4 regions of the Pontibacillus salicampi genome follow, and region 3 is predicted to be linked to each of the others. Evidence: riboswitches for the same ligand, from Rfam matches in the RefSeq annotation. Region 3 holds a riboswitch; each other region holds the start of a gene.
The links. Region 3 has a riboswitch for S-adenosylmethionine ahead of ACFFGV_RS20765 (DUF2292 domain-containing protein). Riboswitches for the same ligand answer to the same signal wherever they lie in the genome.
Positions count from the first base shown of each region.

Region 1: linked by a shared signal. The riboswitch ahead of ACFFGV_RS18590 (methionine ABC transporter ATP-binding protein) and the one ahead of ACFFGV_RS20765 (DUF2292 domain-containing protein) in region 3 are both predicted to bind S-adenosylmethionine.
Region 2: linked by a shared signal. The riboswitch ahead of ACFFGV_RS09720 (methionine ABC transporter ATP-binding protein) and the one ahead of ACFFGV_RS20765 (DUF2292 domain-containing protein) in region 3 are both predicted to bind S-adenosylmethionine.
Region 4: linked by a shared signal. The riboswitch ahead of metK (methionine adenosyltransferase) and the one ahead of ACFFGV_RS20765 (DUF2292 domain-containing protein) in region 3 are both predicted to bind S-adenosylmethionine.

Region 1 is NZ_JBHLTP010000013.1:635,033-638,177, reverse strand. Features, by position in the region: gene ACFFGV_RS18600 (MetQ/NlpA family ABC transporter substrate-binding protein) at 1-112, opposite strand, end outside; gene ACFFGV_RS18595 (methionine ABC transporter permease) at 131-796, opposite strand; gene ACFFGV_RS18590 (methionine ABC transporter ATP-binding protein) at 786-1,799, opposite strand; SAM riboswitch class I at 1,935-2,043, opposite strand; gene ACFFGV_RS18585 (pyridoxal phosphate-dependent aminotransferase) at 2,112-3,145, opposite strand, start outside.
Region 2 is NZ_JBHLTP010000008.1:27,325-30,469, reverse strand. Features, by position in the region: gene ACFFGV_RS09725 (methionine ABC transporter permease) at 1-347, opposite strand, end outside; gene ACFFGV_RS09720 (methionine ABC transporter ATP-binding protein) at 337-1,365, opposite strand; SAM riboswitch class I at 1,505-1,613, opposite strand; gene ACFFGV_RS09715 (TlpA family protein disulfide reductase) at 1,855-2,271, shown strand; gene ACFFGV_RS09710 (hypothetical protein) at 2,266-2,595, opposite strand; gene ACFFGV_RS09705 (thioredoxin family protein) at 2,734-3,048, opposite strand; gene ACFFGV_RS09700 (toprim domain-containing protein) at 3,063-3,145, opposite strand, start outside.
Region 3 is NZ_JBHLTP010000024.1:128,488-131,632, forward strand. Features, by position in the region: gene ACFFGV_RS20755 (DUF2515 family protein) at 1-104, opposite strand, end outside; gene ACFFGV_RS20760 (AEC family transporter) at 338-1,249, shown strand; SAM riboswitch class I at 1,669-1,777, shown strand; gene ACFFGV_RS20765 (DUF2292 domain-containing protein) at 1,916-2,032, shown strand; gene ACFFGV_RS20770 (phosphoadenylyl-sulfate reductase) at 2,133-2,861, shown strand; gene cobA (uroporphyrinogen-III C-methyltransferase) at 2,892-3,145, shown strand, end outside.
Region 4 is NZ_JBHLTP010000008.1:126,804-129,948, forward strand. Features, by position in the region: gene pckA (phosphoenolpyruvate carboxykinase (ATP)) at 1-1,022, opposite strand, end outside; SAM riboswitch class I at 1,321-1,429, shown strand; gene metK (methionine adenosyltransferase) at 1,751-2,950, shown strand.

The DNA of each region.
Region 1 (3,145 bases), on a different contig from region 3:
TTGCTCCAAACGTAATCTTCTCTTTACTTGCTGATGATGCTCCTTCTTCTCCTCCACATGCTGCAAGGATTAATAGTAAACTTAATAAAAGCAAGCTGGTTAATTTTTTCATCTTCTTTCCTCCCGTGTATTATCTTTTATCTACTCTTTTGGAGAGAGTGTCTCCAGCGTACTGAAGGATTTGCACTAGTAATATTAAAATGATGACAGTGGTGAACATGACTGTGTTGTCATATCTGTAGTACCCAAATCGTATGGCTAAATCACCAATTCCACCACCGCCAACAATACCTGCCATGGCGGAATACCCAATTAAACTTATACTTGTTATTGTAACGCCACTAATGATTCCTGCTTTTGCCTCTGGTAACAGAATGTCCTTGATGATAAGCCATGGTGATGCACCGGTTGATATGGCTGCTTCTACTACCCCTTTATCTACTTCCCTTAAGGATGATTCTACAATACGGGCGAAGAATGGAATGGCTGCTACGGACAAAGAAACCGAAGCTGCTGTCGGTCCAATCGTTTTCCCAACAATTATTTGGGTGAAAGGTAATAGAAATACCAATAGAATAATAAATGGAATCGATCTCACTAGATTTACGACAGTTCCTACAAATGATTTAATCACTTTGTTCTCTAAAATAAGTCCTTTATCAGTTACATATAATAAAATACCAAGAGGGAGACCAAATAAAACAGCAATACCAAGTGAAATCCCTACCATGTACAAGGTTTCCAGAAATGCTTGTTGAAGTTCTGGTAATAGACTCACTAATGAATCAGGCAGCATCATGCAGCACCTCCAGCTTCAATAATCTGTTTTGCAAGTAATTCATTGCTTGCTGCACATCCTCTGGTTCTCCTGTTAGCTCCATGACGAAAATGCCTAATGGTGTATCTTGAATATACTCTATCTTCCCATGAAGAATGTTGCCTTTCACCAGGAAGGATTGAAGCATATCTGACACAATTGCTTCCTCTGCAACATCTCCCTTGAACTGAAGCTTTACAATAACCCCTTCACGACCTTTTGTTATTTTATCTGGTAAGCTAAACTGTAGCACACTCTCTATAAAGGAGGTGGTGAGTGCATTCTGGGGATTGGCAAATATGTCGTACACCTGACCCTCTTCCACCACTTTTCCATCTTGCATAACCGCGACCCGATGGCAGATTTCTTTAACCACTTCCATTTCGTGAGTAATGAGTACAATCGTGATTCCAAGCTCCTGGTTTATCTTTTGAAGTAGTTTCAGGATAGAGCGAGTAGTCGTTGGGTCTAAAGCCGAAGTTGCCTCATCACACAAAAGAACATGAGGGTTGTTGGCTAGAGCACGCGCTACTCCTACACGCTGCTTCTGTCCCCCACTCAGCTGAGCAGGATAGTGGTCCTTATGCTGTTCTAAGCCAACCATGTTCAATAGATCCAGTACTCTCTTTTCTCTATCTTGAACTGGCGTATTAGCTGCCTTTAGTGCAAACTCAACATTTTCATATACTGTCTTTGCGGAGACAAGGTGGAAATTCTGAAAGATCATACCTATTTTCTGTCTGGCCTTTCTTACTTGTTTAGCAGAAAGATTCGTTAATATCTGACCATCGATAGAAATGGTCCCCGATGTTGGTTGTTCTAATAGATTTAAACACCTTAGCAGAGTGCTTTTCCCTGCTCCACTATACCCTACGATGCCGTAAATCTCTCCTTGACGGATGGACATAGACACATTATCTACACCGATAATGGTGTTGTGCTTGGTCTGGTATTCCTTTGTAATATTTTTAATTTCTATCATCTTAATCCCTCCTCTTATTCCAAATACCCAACAACACAGCAAAGCAGCAATTCGCTAAAGCATTAATGAATAGCAAATACAAGTTCTCCTTTGAAACCAAAAAAGTCCCCTTTCATCTGAAAGAGGACTATTTGCACCTTATCTTTCAGAATGAACGCCTCATTCTGCAGGAAGAAGCACCACTCCATTGCGGAAGGTTGCTGGACGTCACAGGGCCTGTTCCCTCAGTCTCTCTTGATAAGTTTGTATTCGTTTTTTATGGATAGTTTACATCTTAATTCGTTTTGAATAGTTTGTCAATTTCTTTTGTCATTATTTTTGAGTGGAATATTGCTTCAAACGATCTAATGCCTCATAGATAAGTGCATCACTATGTACCAATCCAAGCCGCACATACCCTTCTCCATATTGACCAAACCCAATACCAGGAGCTACTGCAATACGTACCCGCTCTAGCAAGTCATCCGCGAAGGATTCAGATGTATGTCCATCTGGTACTCTCATCCAAACAAAAAAGGAACCTTCCGGTGGAATAACTCCCCACCCCTGCTCTTGAAGTCCATTCACCAAAATATCTTTTCTTCGTTGATACATGCTGACAAGCTCCTGTACGCTCGCTTCAGAATCTAGCAGCGCTGTTGCAGTGGCTTCCTGTAACGCTCCAAAAATACTAACAAAGTAGTTGTCCTGAATCTTTTCAATAGCTTCAATGACACTTGGATTACCAACAGCAAACCCAACTCTCCATCCAGCCATGTTAAAGGTTTTGGACATCGTGTACATCTCTACTCCAACATTTTTAGCACCAGGAACCTGCATGAAGCTAAGCGGTTTTTCTCCATCAAAGCCAATGGCACCATAGGCAAAATCATGCACGACACAAATATCGTGCTCATCCGCAAATTGAATCGTCTCTTCAAAAAAGCTTTCATCTGCCATGGCCCCAGTAGGGTTATTAGGATAATTAATAAACATTAACTTAGAACGATCTACTATACCTTTTGGAATAGCGGAGTAATCTGGTAGAAATTGATTTTCTTCCAGCAGCGGCATTGGGTGCATTTCTGCATTAGCTAGTGCTACACCAGACCAGTAATCCGGGTACCCAGGGTCTGGCATGAGAGCGACATCCCCTTCATCTAAATAACACTGACTAATTTCCACCAGCCCGATTTTACTCCCAAACATAACAGCTACCTCTGACTGAGGGTCGAGCTCTACCCCATATTCCTTTTTGTAAAAGGTTGCGATAGCTTCTTTTAAGAAGTCATATCCTTTAAAGGGAGAATACTTATGATAGTCTGGATTCTCCGCAGCCTCTTGAAGGGACTTGACGATATGTGCTG
Region 2 (3,145 bases), on a different contig from region 3:
GCGATTTCTACAAGCCTTCCATAGAACGGAGAAGCTCCAATAATTAACGCCGGTAAAGCAGCATTTGGACCTCTAATGGTACCTATTAAGAAATCAGTGAATGGGAATAACAGCAAAATGAGAATGATAAACGGGATAGCTCTAAAAACATTGACAATGGTTGAAACAATAAAATGAAGTGGCTTGTTAGCCCAAATTCCGTTCTTCGTTGTCAAATATAATAATAACCCCAATAATATACCTAAAATGAAAGTTCCTAGCACTGAAATCCCAGTCATATACAGGGTTTCCTTCGTCGCATCCCACAATTCCTGACCAACTACGTTAGGAAATAACTTACTCCACATTTGGATTCACCTCTACTTCTACCGATGTTTCTGAGATGTATTGAATTGCTTTTTGTATATCATCATCGTCCCCTGTAAGGTGAACTACAAGCGTACCGTATGCGCCTTTTTGTGTCTGCGTTATTTTACCTTGAAGAATATTAACAGCGACAGGGTATTGTTTGGCGACCTCACTAATAACAGCTTGGTTAGTTTTCTCGCCAACGAAATGTAATCTCAATACTGTACCACTCTCATATTCGGCTACAATTGCTTCTAAAGCGTCATCCTGTTCCTTATCTCCCATAACTTGTTGGACAAATCGTTTAGTCACCTTCTGTTTCGGATGACGAAAAACTTCTAGAACATCTCCTTCTTCCACTACTTGCCCACCCTCCATGACGGCTACTCGATTGGAGATTTTGCTAATGACATGCATTTCATGCGTAATGAGTATAATGGTTAAACCTAGCTGCTTATTAATATCAGTCAGCAAGTTCAGAATGGAATCTGTTGTTTCAGGATCTAACGCGGAAGTAGCTTCATCGCAAAGCAGCACCTTGGGGTTATTGGCAAGGGCACGAGCTATACCAACTCTTTGCTTTTGCCCTCCACTCAATTGAGAAGGAAAGTAGTCTTCTCTGCCTGAAAGTCCTACAAGATCAATTAGCTCCTGAACGCGTTTGTTTATCTCGGCTTTGGGAACCTTTGCGATTTCCAGTGGAAAAGCAATATTATCTTTTACCGTTCTTGACCATAATAAATTAAAATGTTGATATATCATGCCAATTTCTTGTCTTGCCTTTCGAAGCTGTCCATTTCTCAACTTGGCGATATCTTGACCGTCGATGATAACTTCCCCACTAGTTGGATCCTCTAGACGATTTAATAAACGGATAAAGGTACTTTTACCTGCACCACTATATCCTATTACCCCATAAATTTCGCCTTTCTCAATATCAAGACTTACGTCATCAACCGCTTGGACGCTGCCGCTACTAGATGTAAATACCTTTTGTAGATTCTTAATAGATATCACGGCTGACCTTCCTCCTTTATAGACTAAACTCATAATTATACTTGGTTTTTTGTTTCAATCTATTCCATCAACGGTATTTGCTAACAAAAAAACCTTTCTGTCAAGAGGACAGAAAGGCTTATATAAGCGTAGATTCGTCCTCTTATTTTTCTAAGTCATCCAACTTAGCAGGATTTGGCACCTTTCAAACTAGGTTTGATGGTTGCCGGGCTTCATAGGGCCAGTCCCTCCGCCTCTCGTAATAAGAGCTTTCTTTATTCAATTAACGTACTAATCCGTCGATTTCTATTTCACATTCTAGCATGGTACTTTGGAACGGTCAATCCTTTTACCTAAAAATTTTATAACCACTTAGCAATTTGTACACATTATATACTATAGTACATATGCATTAGCACTATATAAGAAAATATGAATTATTTAGCATACAAAGATACATGTGCTATGATGCCATGTATAGGTATATTTAATGGAAGGAAGGTGGTGTACATGAAAAAAGCACCGACATTTGAGCTGCAATCTATAGATGGGCGATTTCACCATTTAGAGGACTTCCGTGGCAAGCATGTAATCCTTACGTTTTGGGCCTCCTGGTGTCCAGACAGTGCTCGTGATTTACCGAAAAAGGAGCAATTGTATGATTCCATGGATCATGACAACGTCGAAATGATAACAATAAATGTAGTAGGACGAGAACGAGATGAGCAGGCTGGCATCACTTATGCTAATAAGTATTTGTCACAACTTACACTGCTAGATGATGGGAGAAAAACGTATGATGTGTATCAGTGTCAAGGTGTTCCGACTACAGTCCTCATTAATAAGCAAGGAGAACTCGTAGAACAGTTTGGTGACAAAGCCAACATGATGGATATTGTCCAAGCCATTGGAAATAAATTATTATAATGGTCTAGCCAAATGGAAGAGAGATTCTATCCACAGTAAGTTTTTATAACTGCCATTCATTTTAATTAAATGATTAGGGACACTCAATAACCTACAAGTCCCCTGCCATATGTCTTTAAGAATGAATGGTTTTGCTTCAATCATGATATCTAATTGATTTGGTGCAGATGTGGATGTAATACAAGAACCATTTGTAAATATAACAAACAGCTGTTCTTCACCACTAAAGAAGGCTACAGATAATGTTTTATCCATAACTAGAGGAAAAAGGTCAGATCGTGATTCTATACGCTCAACCCAATTCTGTAATACTTCTTTATCCATCAACACACCCCCTGTGTTCATAGAGCAATATTTTCTCTTATGGTAACAGGTAATAGACACAATTTCTGTCGAAGTATTTCCCGAGAAATAATAAATATTGTCGAACACCCCCATGCAATATTTCGCATGGGGGTGTTCTCAATACTTATATCTAGATACTATCTCTAACAGGTACGGTACAGATTGAAACGCATATACTTTCTCCTGCAGTTCTGTTCCTTTTGTGATTAACAAGCAAGGGACACTTTCTATTTGAAAATCTCCCATAAATGCGGGATGGTACGATGCATTCAACTCGTTAAATAACGTGTGCTGCTTAGCTGCTTCTAATGTATCCAACATCCTTCTGGCTACATGGCACGTCCCACAAAACGGACTGTATATAAACGTCATGGTATAAGTAGAGGACTGCTCATCTAATATTTGAAGAGGATTATCTTCCATTTCCTGCATTCTATATCACCTATTTACGTTAAAAAGATTGGATCAACAGATATGCTCCTGCTTACAAGCGCAGAAGCTAGTTCTGGCTCAGGTGTTGCTGCTACTT
Region 3 (3,145 bases):
TTATGATGATCAGGGAGGAATGAGGAAGTGAGTTGGATGTGCTGGAGATGGTTCAATAGCGACTTTAGCTCCTTCTTTTTCAACTTTATTTTCTGGTTAAGCATAACTCCTTCCCCTTTCTGGTCGCAGTGTATTACTTCAGTATATTAAGAGTCTTTGTAATTCATGAGCGTCTCCTTCTTCCAACCATAACTTGACGTTGCAGTTAGTTTTTCGTAGCATATATCTTGTTGTTAACGTACGGTTTAAACATTTTGTAAAGGTAAAGCACAGTTTAAGTAATGTGTAGCTCTATTTGCTACAATCAGAACATAGTAGTGGAGGAAGGGGGACAAGCATGGAAAGCTTTAATAGTCAATTTCTATACTCGATTCTAATTATTGCACTTGGGTATGTGCTGAAGCGTTCTAATCTTATCCAGGAACGAGATGGTGAAGGATTGTCGAGAATTGTCTTTAACATTACCTTGCCGAGTCTGTTAATTATTACGTTTCATGATATTACCATTGATACTTCGTTGATTTTACTCATTATCATAGCCATCGTTTATGGAGTGGCGCAAGCGGTGCTCGGGCTTATCGTCTTTCGGGATAAATCTCAGCGAACGAAAGGGATGCTTTCCATGATGGTGCCCGGTTTTAATATCGGGCTGTTTGCTTTCCCTCTTGTAGAAGCTATTTGGGGCCAAGAAGGTCTTAAGTACTTCGGCATGTTTGATTTCGGCAATGCCCTCATTGTATTTGGGGTGGTGTATGTACTAGGAAGTTACTTTGCGGATGAGAATGAGCGGAAAGATTTAAGAGATGTCATGAAGAAAGTATCTAAATCTGTTCCGTTGCTTACCTACATCATTGTTTGTACGATGAACTTTACGAACATCCCCGTACCTGGAGCAATATTGGAGGTTGCGGGAACGATTTCAGTAGCAAATATGCCTTTATCATTGTTGTTATTAGGGATATATTTGAATTTCTCCTTTGCGAAAGGCTCCTTTGCTACCATTGCGAAATTATTATCGTTACGCTATATCGTTGGTTTAGCAGTAGGCGTGGCGCTATTCTTCCTATTACCCTTTGAAGATATGTTCAAATATACCTTGCTAATGGCATTGGTGCTTCCTATATCGATGTCGGTACTTCCTTATTCCGTTGAATTCAACTATGATCAACGATTTGTAGGAACAGTGTCTAATATGACCATTGTCATTAGCTTTTTTCTCCTTTGGGGATTAGGGTATATGATTATATAAATTAGAAATGCTCCTTGGCGGGAGCATTTTTTTTTGCTCTTTGCGTGACCGATGTAGATGGTAGGCTGATTCCTTATAACGAGGAGGTAGTGGAAGACTTGGATTCAAGATGGTTTTCAGGAATGGGTCCTATCCGTTTATCAGGGAAGGGATGGCCTGGAAAGCGGAGCTATTTCCGACCACTCAACTCGCCTTTCAGCAACGGACCAACATTATCTCGAATCCAAGTCTCCCACATAAGGGCGCTTTACGGAGCTACAATCACATTCATTTTGGAAGGTTTTTTTATGAAATGTTAGAAAGACGTTTGCGACTGCCATGACAATGTTATGAAGCGGGAATATTAAATACCTATAATCCTGATAAAAAAACTAGGATTGACTTTTTAGACAATTCAGTATAGAATAGCAGAAAATAATATCTTATCCAGAGTGACGGAGGGAACTGGCCCTGTGATGTCCGGCAACCTGCATGCTTCGAGCAAGGTGCTAAATCCAGCAAAATGACCATCATTTTGGGAGATAAGGTTTGGACGCTCAAACGACCATCTGCCTTTCCGAAATGGGGGAGGCAGTTTTTATGTATTCCAGTTTGATGAACTGTAAATTGACAGGTGAATAAAGAGGGGGCGCAATAACGTTGAAGAAAGAACAGGATTTCGACCACATTGCGAAAAGAATTGAAGAAATGATTCAGTCCATAGACTATGGATCCGTTACCGTTGTGATCCAGGACGGGAAAGTAGTACAGCTGGAAAAACAGGAAAAAGAACGATTACGATAAAAAATGCTGACTAGAAAAACTAGAGGCGATTTTAATCCTAAAGGAATATAGTGATTAAAGTCGTTTTTTTATTATCGCAAACCACTGAGGAGGTGTAGGAATGAGTACACTGCTACATGCTAATTGGCAAGATCAAACGTTACCGACATTTGATATTATGACGCGCGAAAAAGGTGCGATGGAAGTGCTGGAGTGGGCTTACGAACAATATGGAGAGGATATAGTCTATGCCTGCAGTTTTGGTGTGGAGGGCATTGTTCTTATTGACCTTATATCCCGAGTAAATCCATCGGCAAAGATTATATTCCTGGATACCGGTATTCATTTTGCAGAAACGTATGAACTAATAGAAAAGGTGAAGGAACGGTACCCATCCTTACAAATTAAAAAGCTGCATCCTAAGCTAAATTTGGATGAGCAAGCGGAGCAATATGGCCATGAGCTTTGGAAGACTAATCCGACGTTATGCTGCAATATGAGAAAAATCCAGCCATTGGAGCAGGAGCTTTCCCAATATTCAGCGTGGATTTCCGGCTTGAGAAGAGAACAGTCTCCATCTAGAAGTAACACGGATTTCCTTAATAAAGACGACAAGTTTGAGTCAGTAAAGGTATGCCCGCTCATTCATTGGACGTGGGATGATGTATGGGAGTATGTGCACACTTTTGATTTGCCGTATAATCCGCTGCATGATCAAGGCTACCCGAGCATCGGCTGTCAGGTCTGCACAGCGAAAGTGTTAAATGATGGCGACCTGCGCTCCGGCCGCTGGGCGAATACTGGTAAGACAGAATGCGGCCTTCATAGCAATAATGCAAGCCAGCTATAATAGATAGTCACCGATAAAGGGGGTATATGGATGGGAAAAGTATATCTAGTAGGAGCAGGTCCAGGTGACCCTGACCTCATAACAGTAAAAGGGCTAAAGTGTATTCAGCAGGCAGATGTCATCTTATATGATCGGCTTGTTAATAAGGAGTTATTAGACCACGCGAAGTCTGATGTAGAGTTAATCTATTGCGGGAAGCTGCCTAATTATCATCCCATGAAGCAGGAGACCATAAATCATTTTCTCGTTAAGCATGCACGAAAAGGGAAAGTAGTCACCCGCTT
Region 4 (3,145 bases), on a different contig from region 3:
GTATTAGGATGACCTGCAATGCTTGGCTGGACGATATTATCAATATTATCGATTGGGTATGCTGCACGAGTATTCTCCGTTAAACTGGTGTTATTATAATCTGGCAATCTGGTTTCCTCATCAAGGACGACATTCTCTAAAACGGAGCCAAAACGAATGGCATCAAATATTTGAGGTTCATTTTCTCTGGAAAGATTCACGCACTTGGCATAGCAGCCGCCTTCAATATTAAATACACCACGGTTGGACCATGCGTGTTCATCATCCCCAATAAGACGACGATGGGGATCTGCAGAGAGAGTTGTTTTCCCAGTTCCAGAGAGTCCAAAGAATAATGCTACATCACCTTCTTGACCGATATTGGCACTACAGTGCATAGAAAGCACATCCTGCTGTGGCAGAAGGTAATTCATAACAGAGAAGATGGACTTCTTGATTTCTCCTGCATATTCCGTTCCGCCTATTAGAACAACACGCTGCTTAAAGGAGATGATAATAAACGTTTCAGACGTCGTTCCATCAATCTCTGGAACCGCTTTAAAAGTAGGGGCAGAAATAACGGTGAAATCACTAGTATGAGTAGCCAATTCTTCTTCACTTGGGCGTATAAACAGCTGCTGTGCAAATAGATTATGCCATGCAAATTCGTTAATCACTTCCATAGGGAGACGATATTGCGGATCAGCACCTGCAAATCCTTTAAAGGAATAAATCTCATCCTGATTACTTAAATGATGTAAAACCTTTTCATATAAATGTTCAAACGTTGTTTCGGATATTGGCTGATTAACTTTGCCCCAATCAACCTTTTGTTCGGTTACATCATCTTTTACAATAAACTTATCATTAGGGGAGCGACCTGTGTAACGTCCAGTTTCTGCCTGGATAGCTCCAGTAGCAGTTAGGCGTCCCTCTTTGCGAGACAAAATCTTTTCTACTAATTCAGCAACGGATAGGTTTTTTCTTACCGTATCCTGCTCCAGTAATTCTCTAAGTATAGATTGTTGATTCACCGTTTTCATCCAGAACCCGCCTTTATTAAATAGTATGGGAATGATACATAAAAGAAATAAAACGTTTCCTTTTTAAAAGGATCAACGCATCATAATGTGTCGGTTTAATGTAAGATTAGTATAACACATTTAAATTATTAGTCCACACTAATTATTAAAATGAAACAATTTGTTCATATAATACAGGGAATTAGACCAAGTAAAGGTCATGAGTAGAGGGCAAATGAAGGGTGGGAGTAGGAGGAAAACCTTACTCTCAGTTGACATTACCTGTGTAAAACGTTATGATAAGTCGCGAACGGAATCTATCTTATCCTGAGTTGGTGGAGGGACAGGCCCGAGGAAACCCGGCAACCGTCACGATAAAGGTGAAATGGTGCTAACCTGTTGCAAGGTATAACCTTGAACGATAAGAGCGAAAGGATCCTTTCCCTTTGCTCGAAATATGGGAAAGGTTTTTTTATACGCTAAAAACCATCATGTTAGGTAGTAACAGTTATGTTGAATCACAACTGATTAACCAATGCCGATACCATGTATTGGTCTTTTTCTATTTTAATACTGTTTCTTCCTTTTATATATGCACAAGCAAACATTTATGCTCATAAAGCTAGAAGAAGAGATCATGTAGGGCGCTTATACACTCTACTGTTCCTGTGTTATTAAGAAAGTCTTTAATAATTAGCAACAAGGGAATAAGTTCCGTTTGAAAATGTTCTGAAGGAGGAGTATGGGGAATGGCAGCAAACCGCCGCTTATTCACATCGGAATCCGTTACAGAGGGGCATCCCGATAAAATCTGTGACCAAATTTCTGATGCTATTTTAGATGAAATACTGAAAAACGATCCTAACGCTAGGGTTGCTTGTGAAACGACTGTAACGACAGGTCTGGTATTAGTATCAGGGGAGATATCTACTAATACGTATGTAGATATTCAAACCATCGTGCGAAATACCATTAAGGAAATTGGCTATACTCGTGCGAAATACGGCTTTGATGCAGAAACATGTGCTGTATTAACCGCAATTGATGAGCAATCTCCTGACATTGCTCAAGGTGTGAACGAGTCATATGAAACTCGTGAAGGTCAGATGAGTGATAAGGAAATTGAAAATATAGGAGCAGGAGACCAGGGGTTAATGTTTGGTTATGCAAATAACGAAACTCCTGAATTAATGCCTTTACCAATTTCTTTGGCGCACAAATTAGCGAAGCGGCTCTCCGATGTTAGAAGAGATGAGACGTTAGATTATCTTCGTCCAGACGGTAAAACACAAGTAACGGTAGAGTATGATGAGAATGACCAACCATTGCGTATTGACACCATTGTCATATCTACTCAGCATCATCCTGAAATTACATTAGAACAAATTCAGCGTGATCTAAAGGAGCAGGTTATTAACCCGATTGTTCCAAAAGAATTGTTAGATGATAGTACGAAATACTACATTAACCCCACTGGTCGATTCGTTATTGGAGGGCCACAAGGAGATGCTGGTCTGACTGGTCGTAAGATAATTGTGGATACGTACGGTGGATATGCTCGTCACGGTGGAGGAGCATTTAGTGGTAAGGATGCTACGAAAGTAGATCGTTCAGCGGCTTATGCTGCTCGATATGTTGCGAAAAATATTGTATCGGCAGGACTTGCTGATGCATGTGAAGTTCAGCTCGCATATGCTATTGGTGTTGCCCAGCCTGTTTCCATATCCATTAATACATTTGGAACTGGAAAAGTAACCGAAGAAAGGCTAGTGGAAGCGGTTCGCGAAACATTCGACCTGCGTCCAGCAGGTATAATAAAAATGCTGGACCTTCGTCGCCCAATTTACAGAAATACAGCTGCATTCGGACACTTTGGCCGAACAGACGTTGAATTCCCTTGGGAGCAAACAGATAAAGCAGAAGTATTGAAGCAGCTCGTTACTTCCTAAAAAAACATGCTGTCGAGTCAATCTCGGCAGCATGTTTTTTCTTGTTAGTCCGACAAAATGTCCTGTTTTGTTTGCTGTATAGCGGCCTTATGTGGAAGGCTTGAAGGCCAGACTTCATCGATACTGTTGCTGAAAGGGGAGCCTTTTCTCATAAAAAATTTTTTTAATCCAAGTCTTCTGCTATCTCTCCATTAT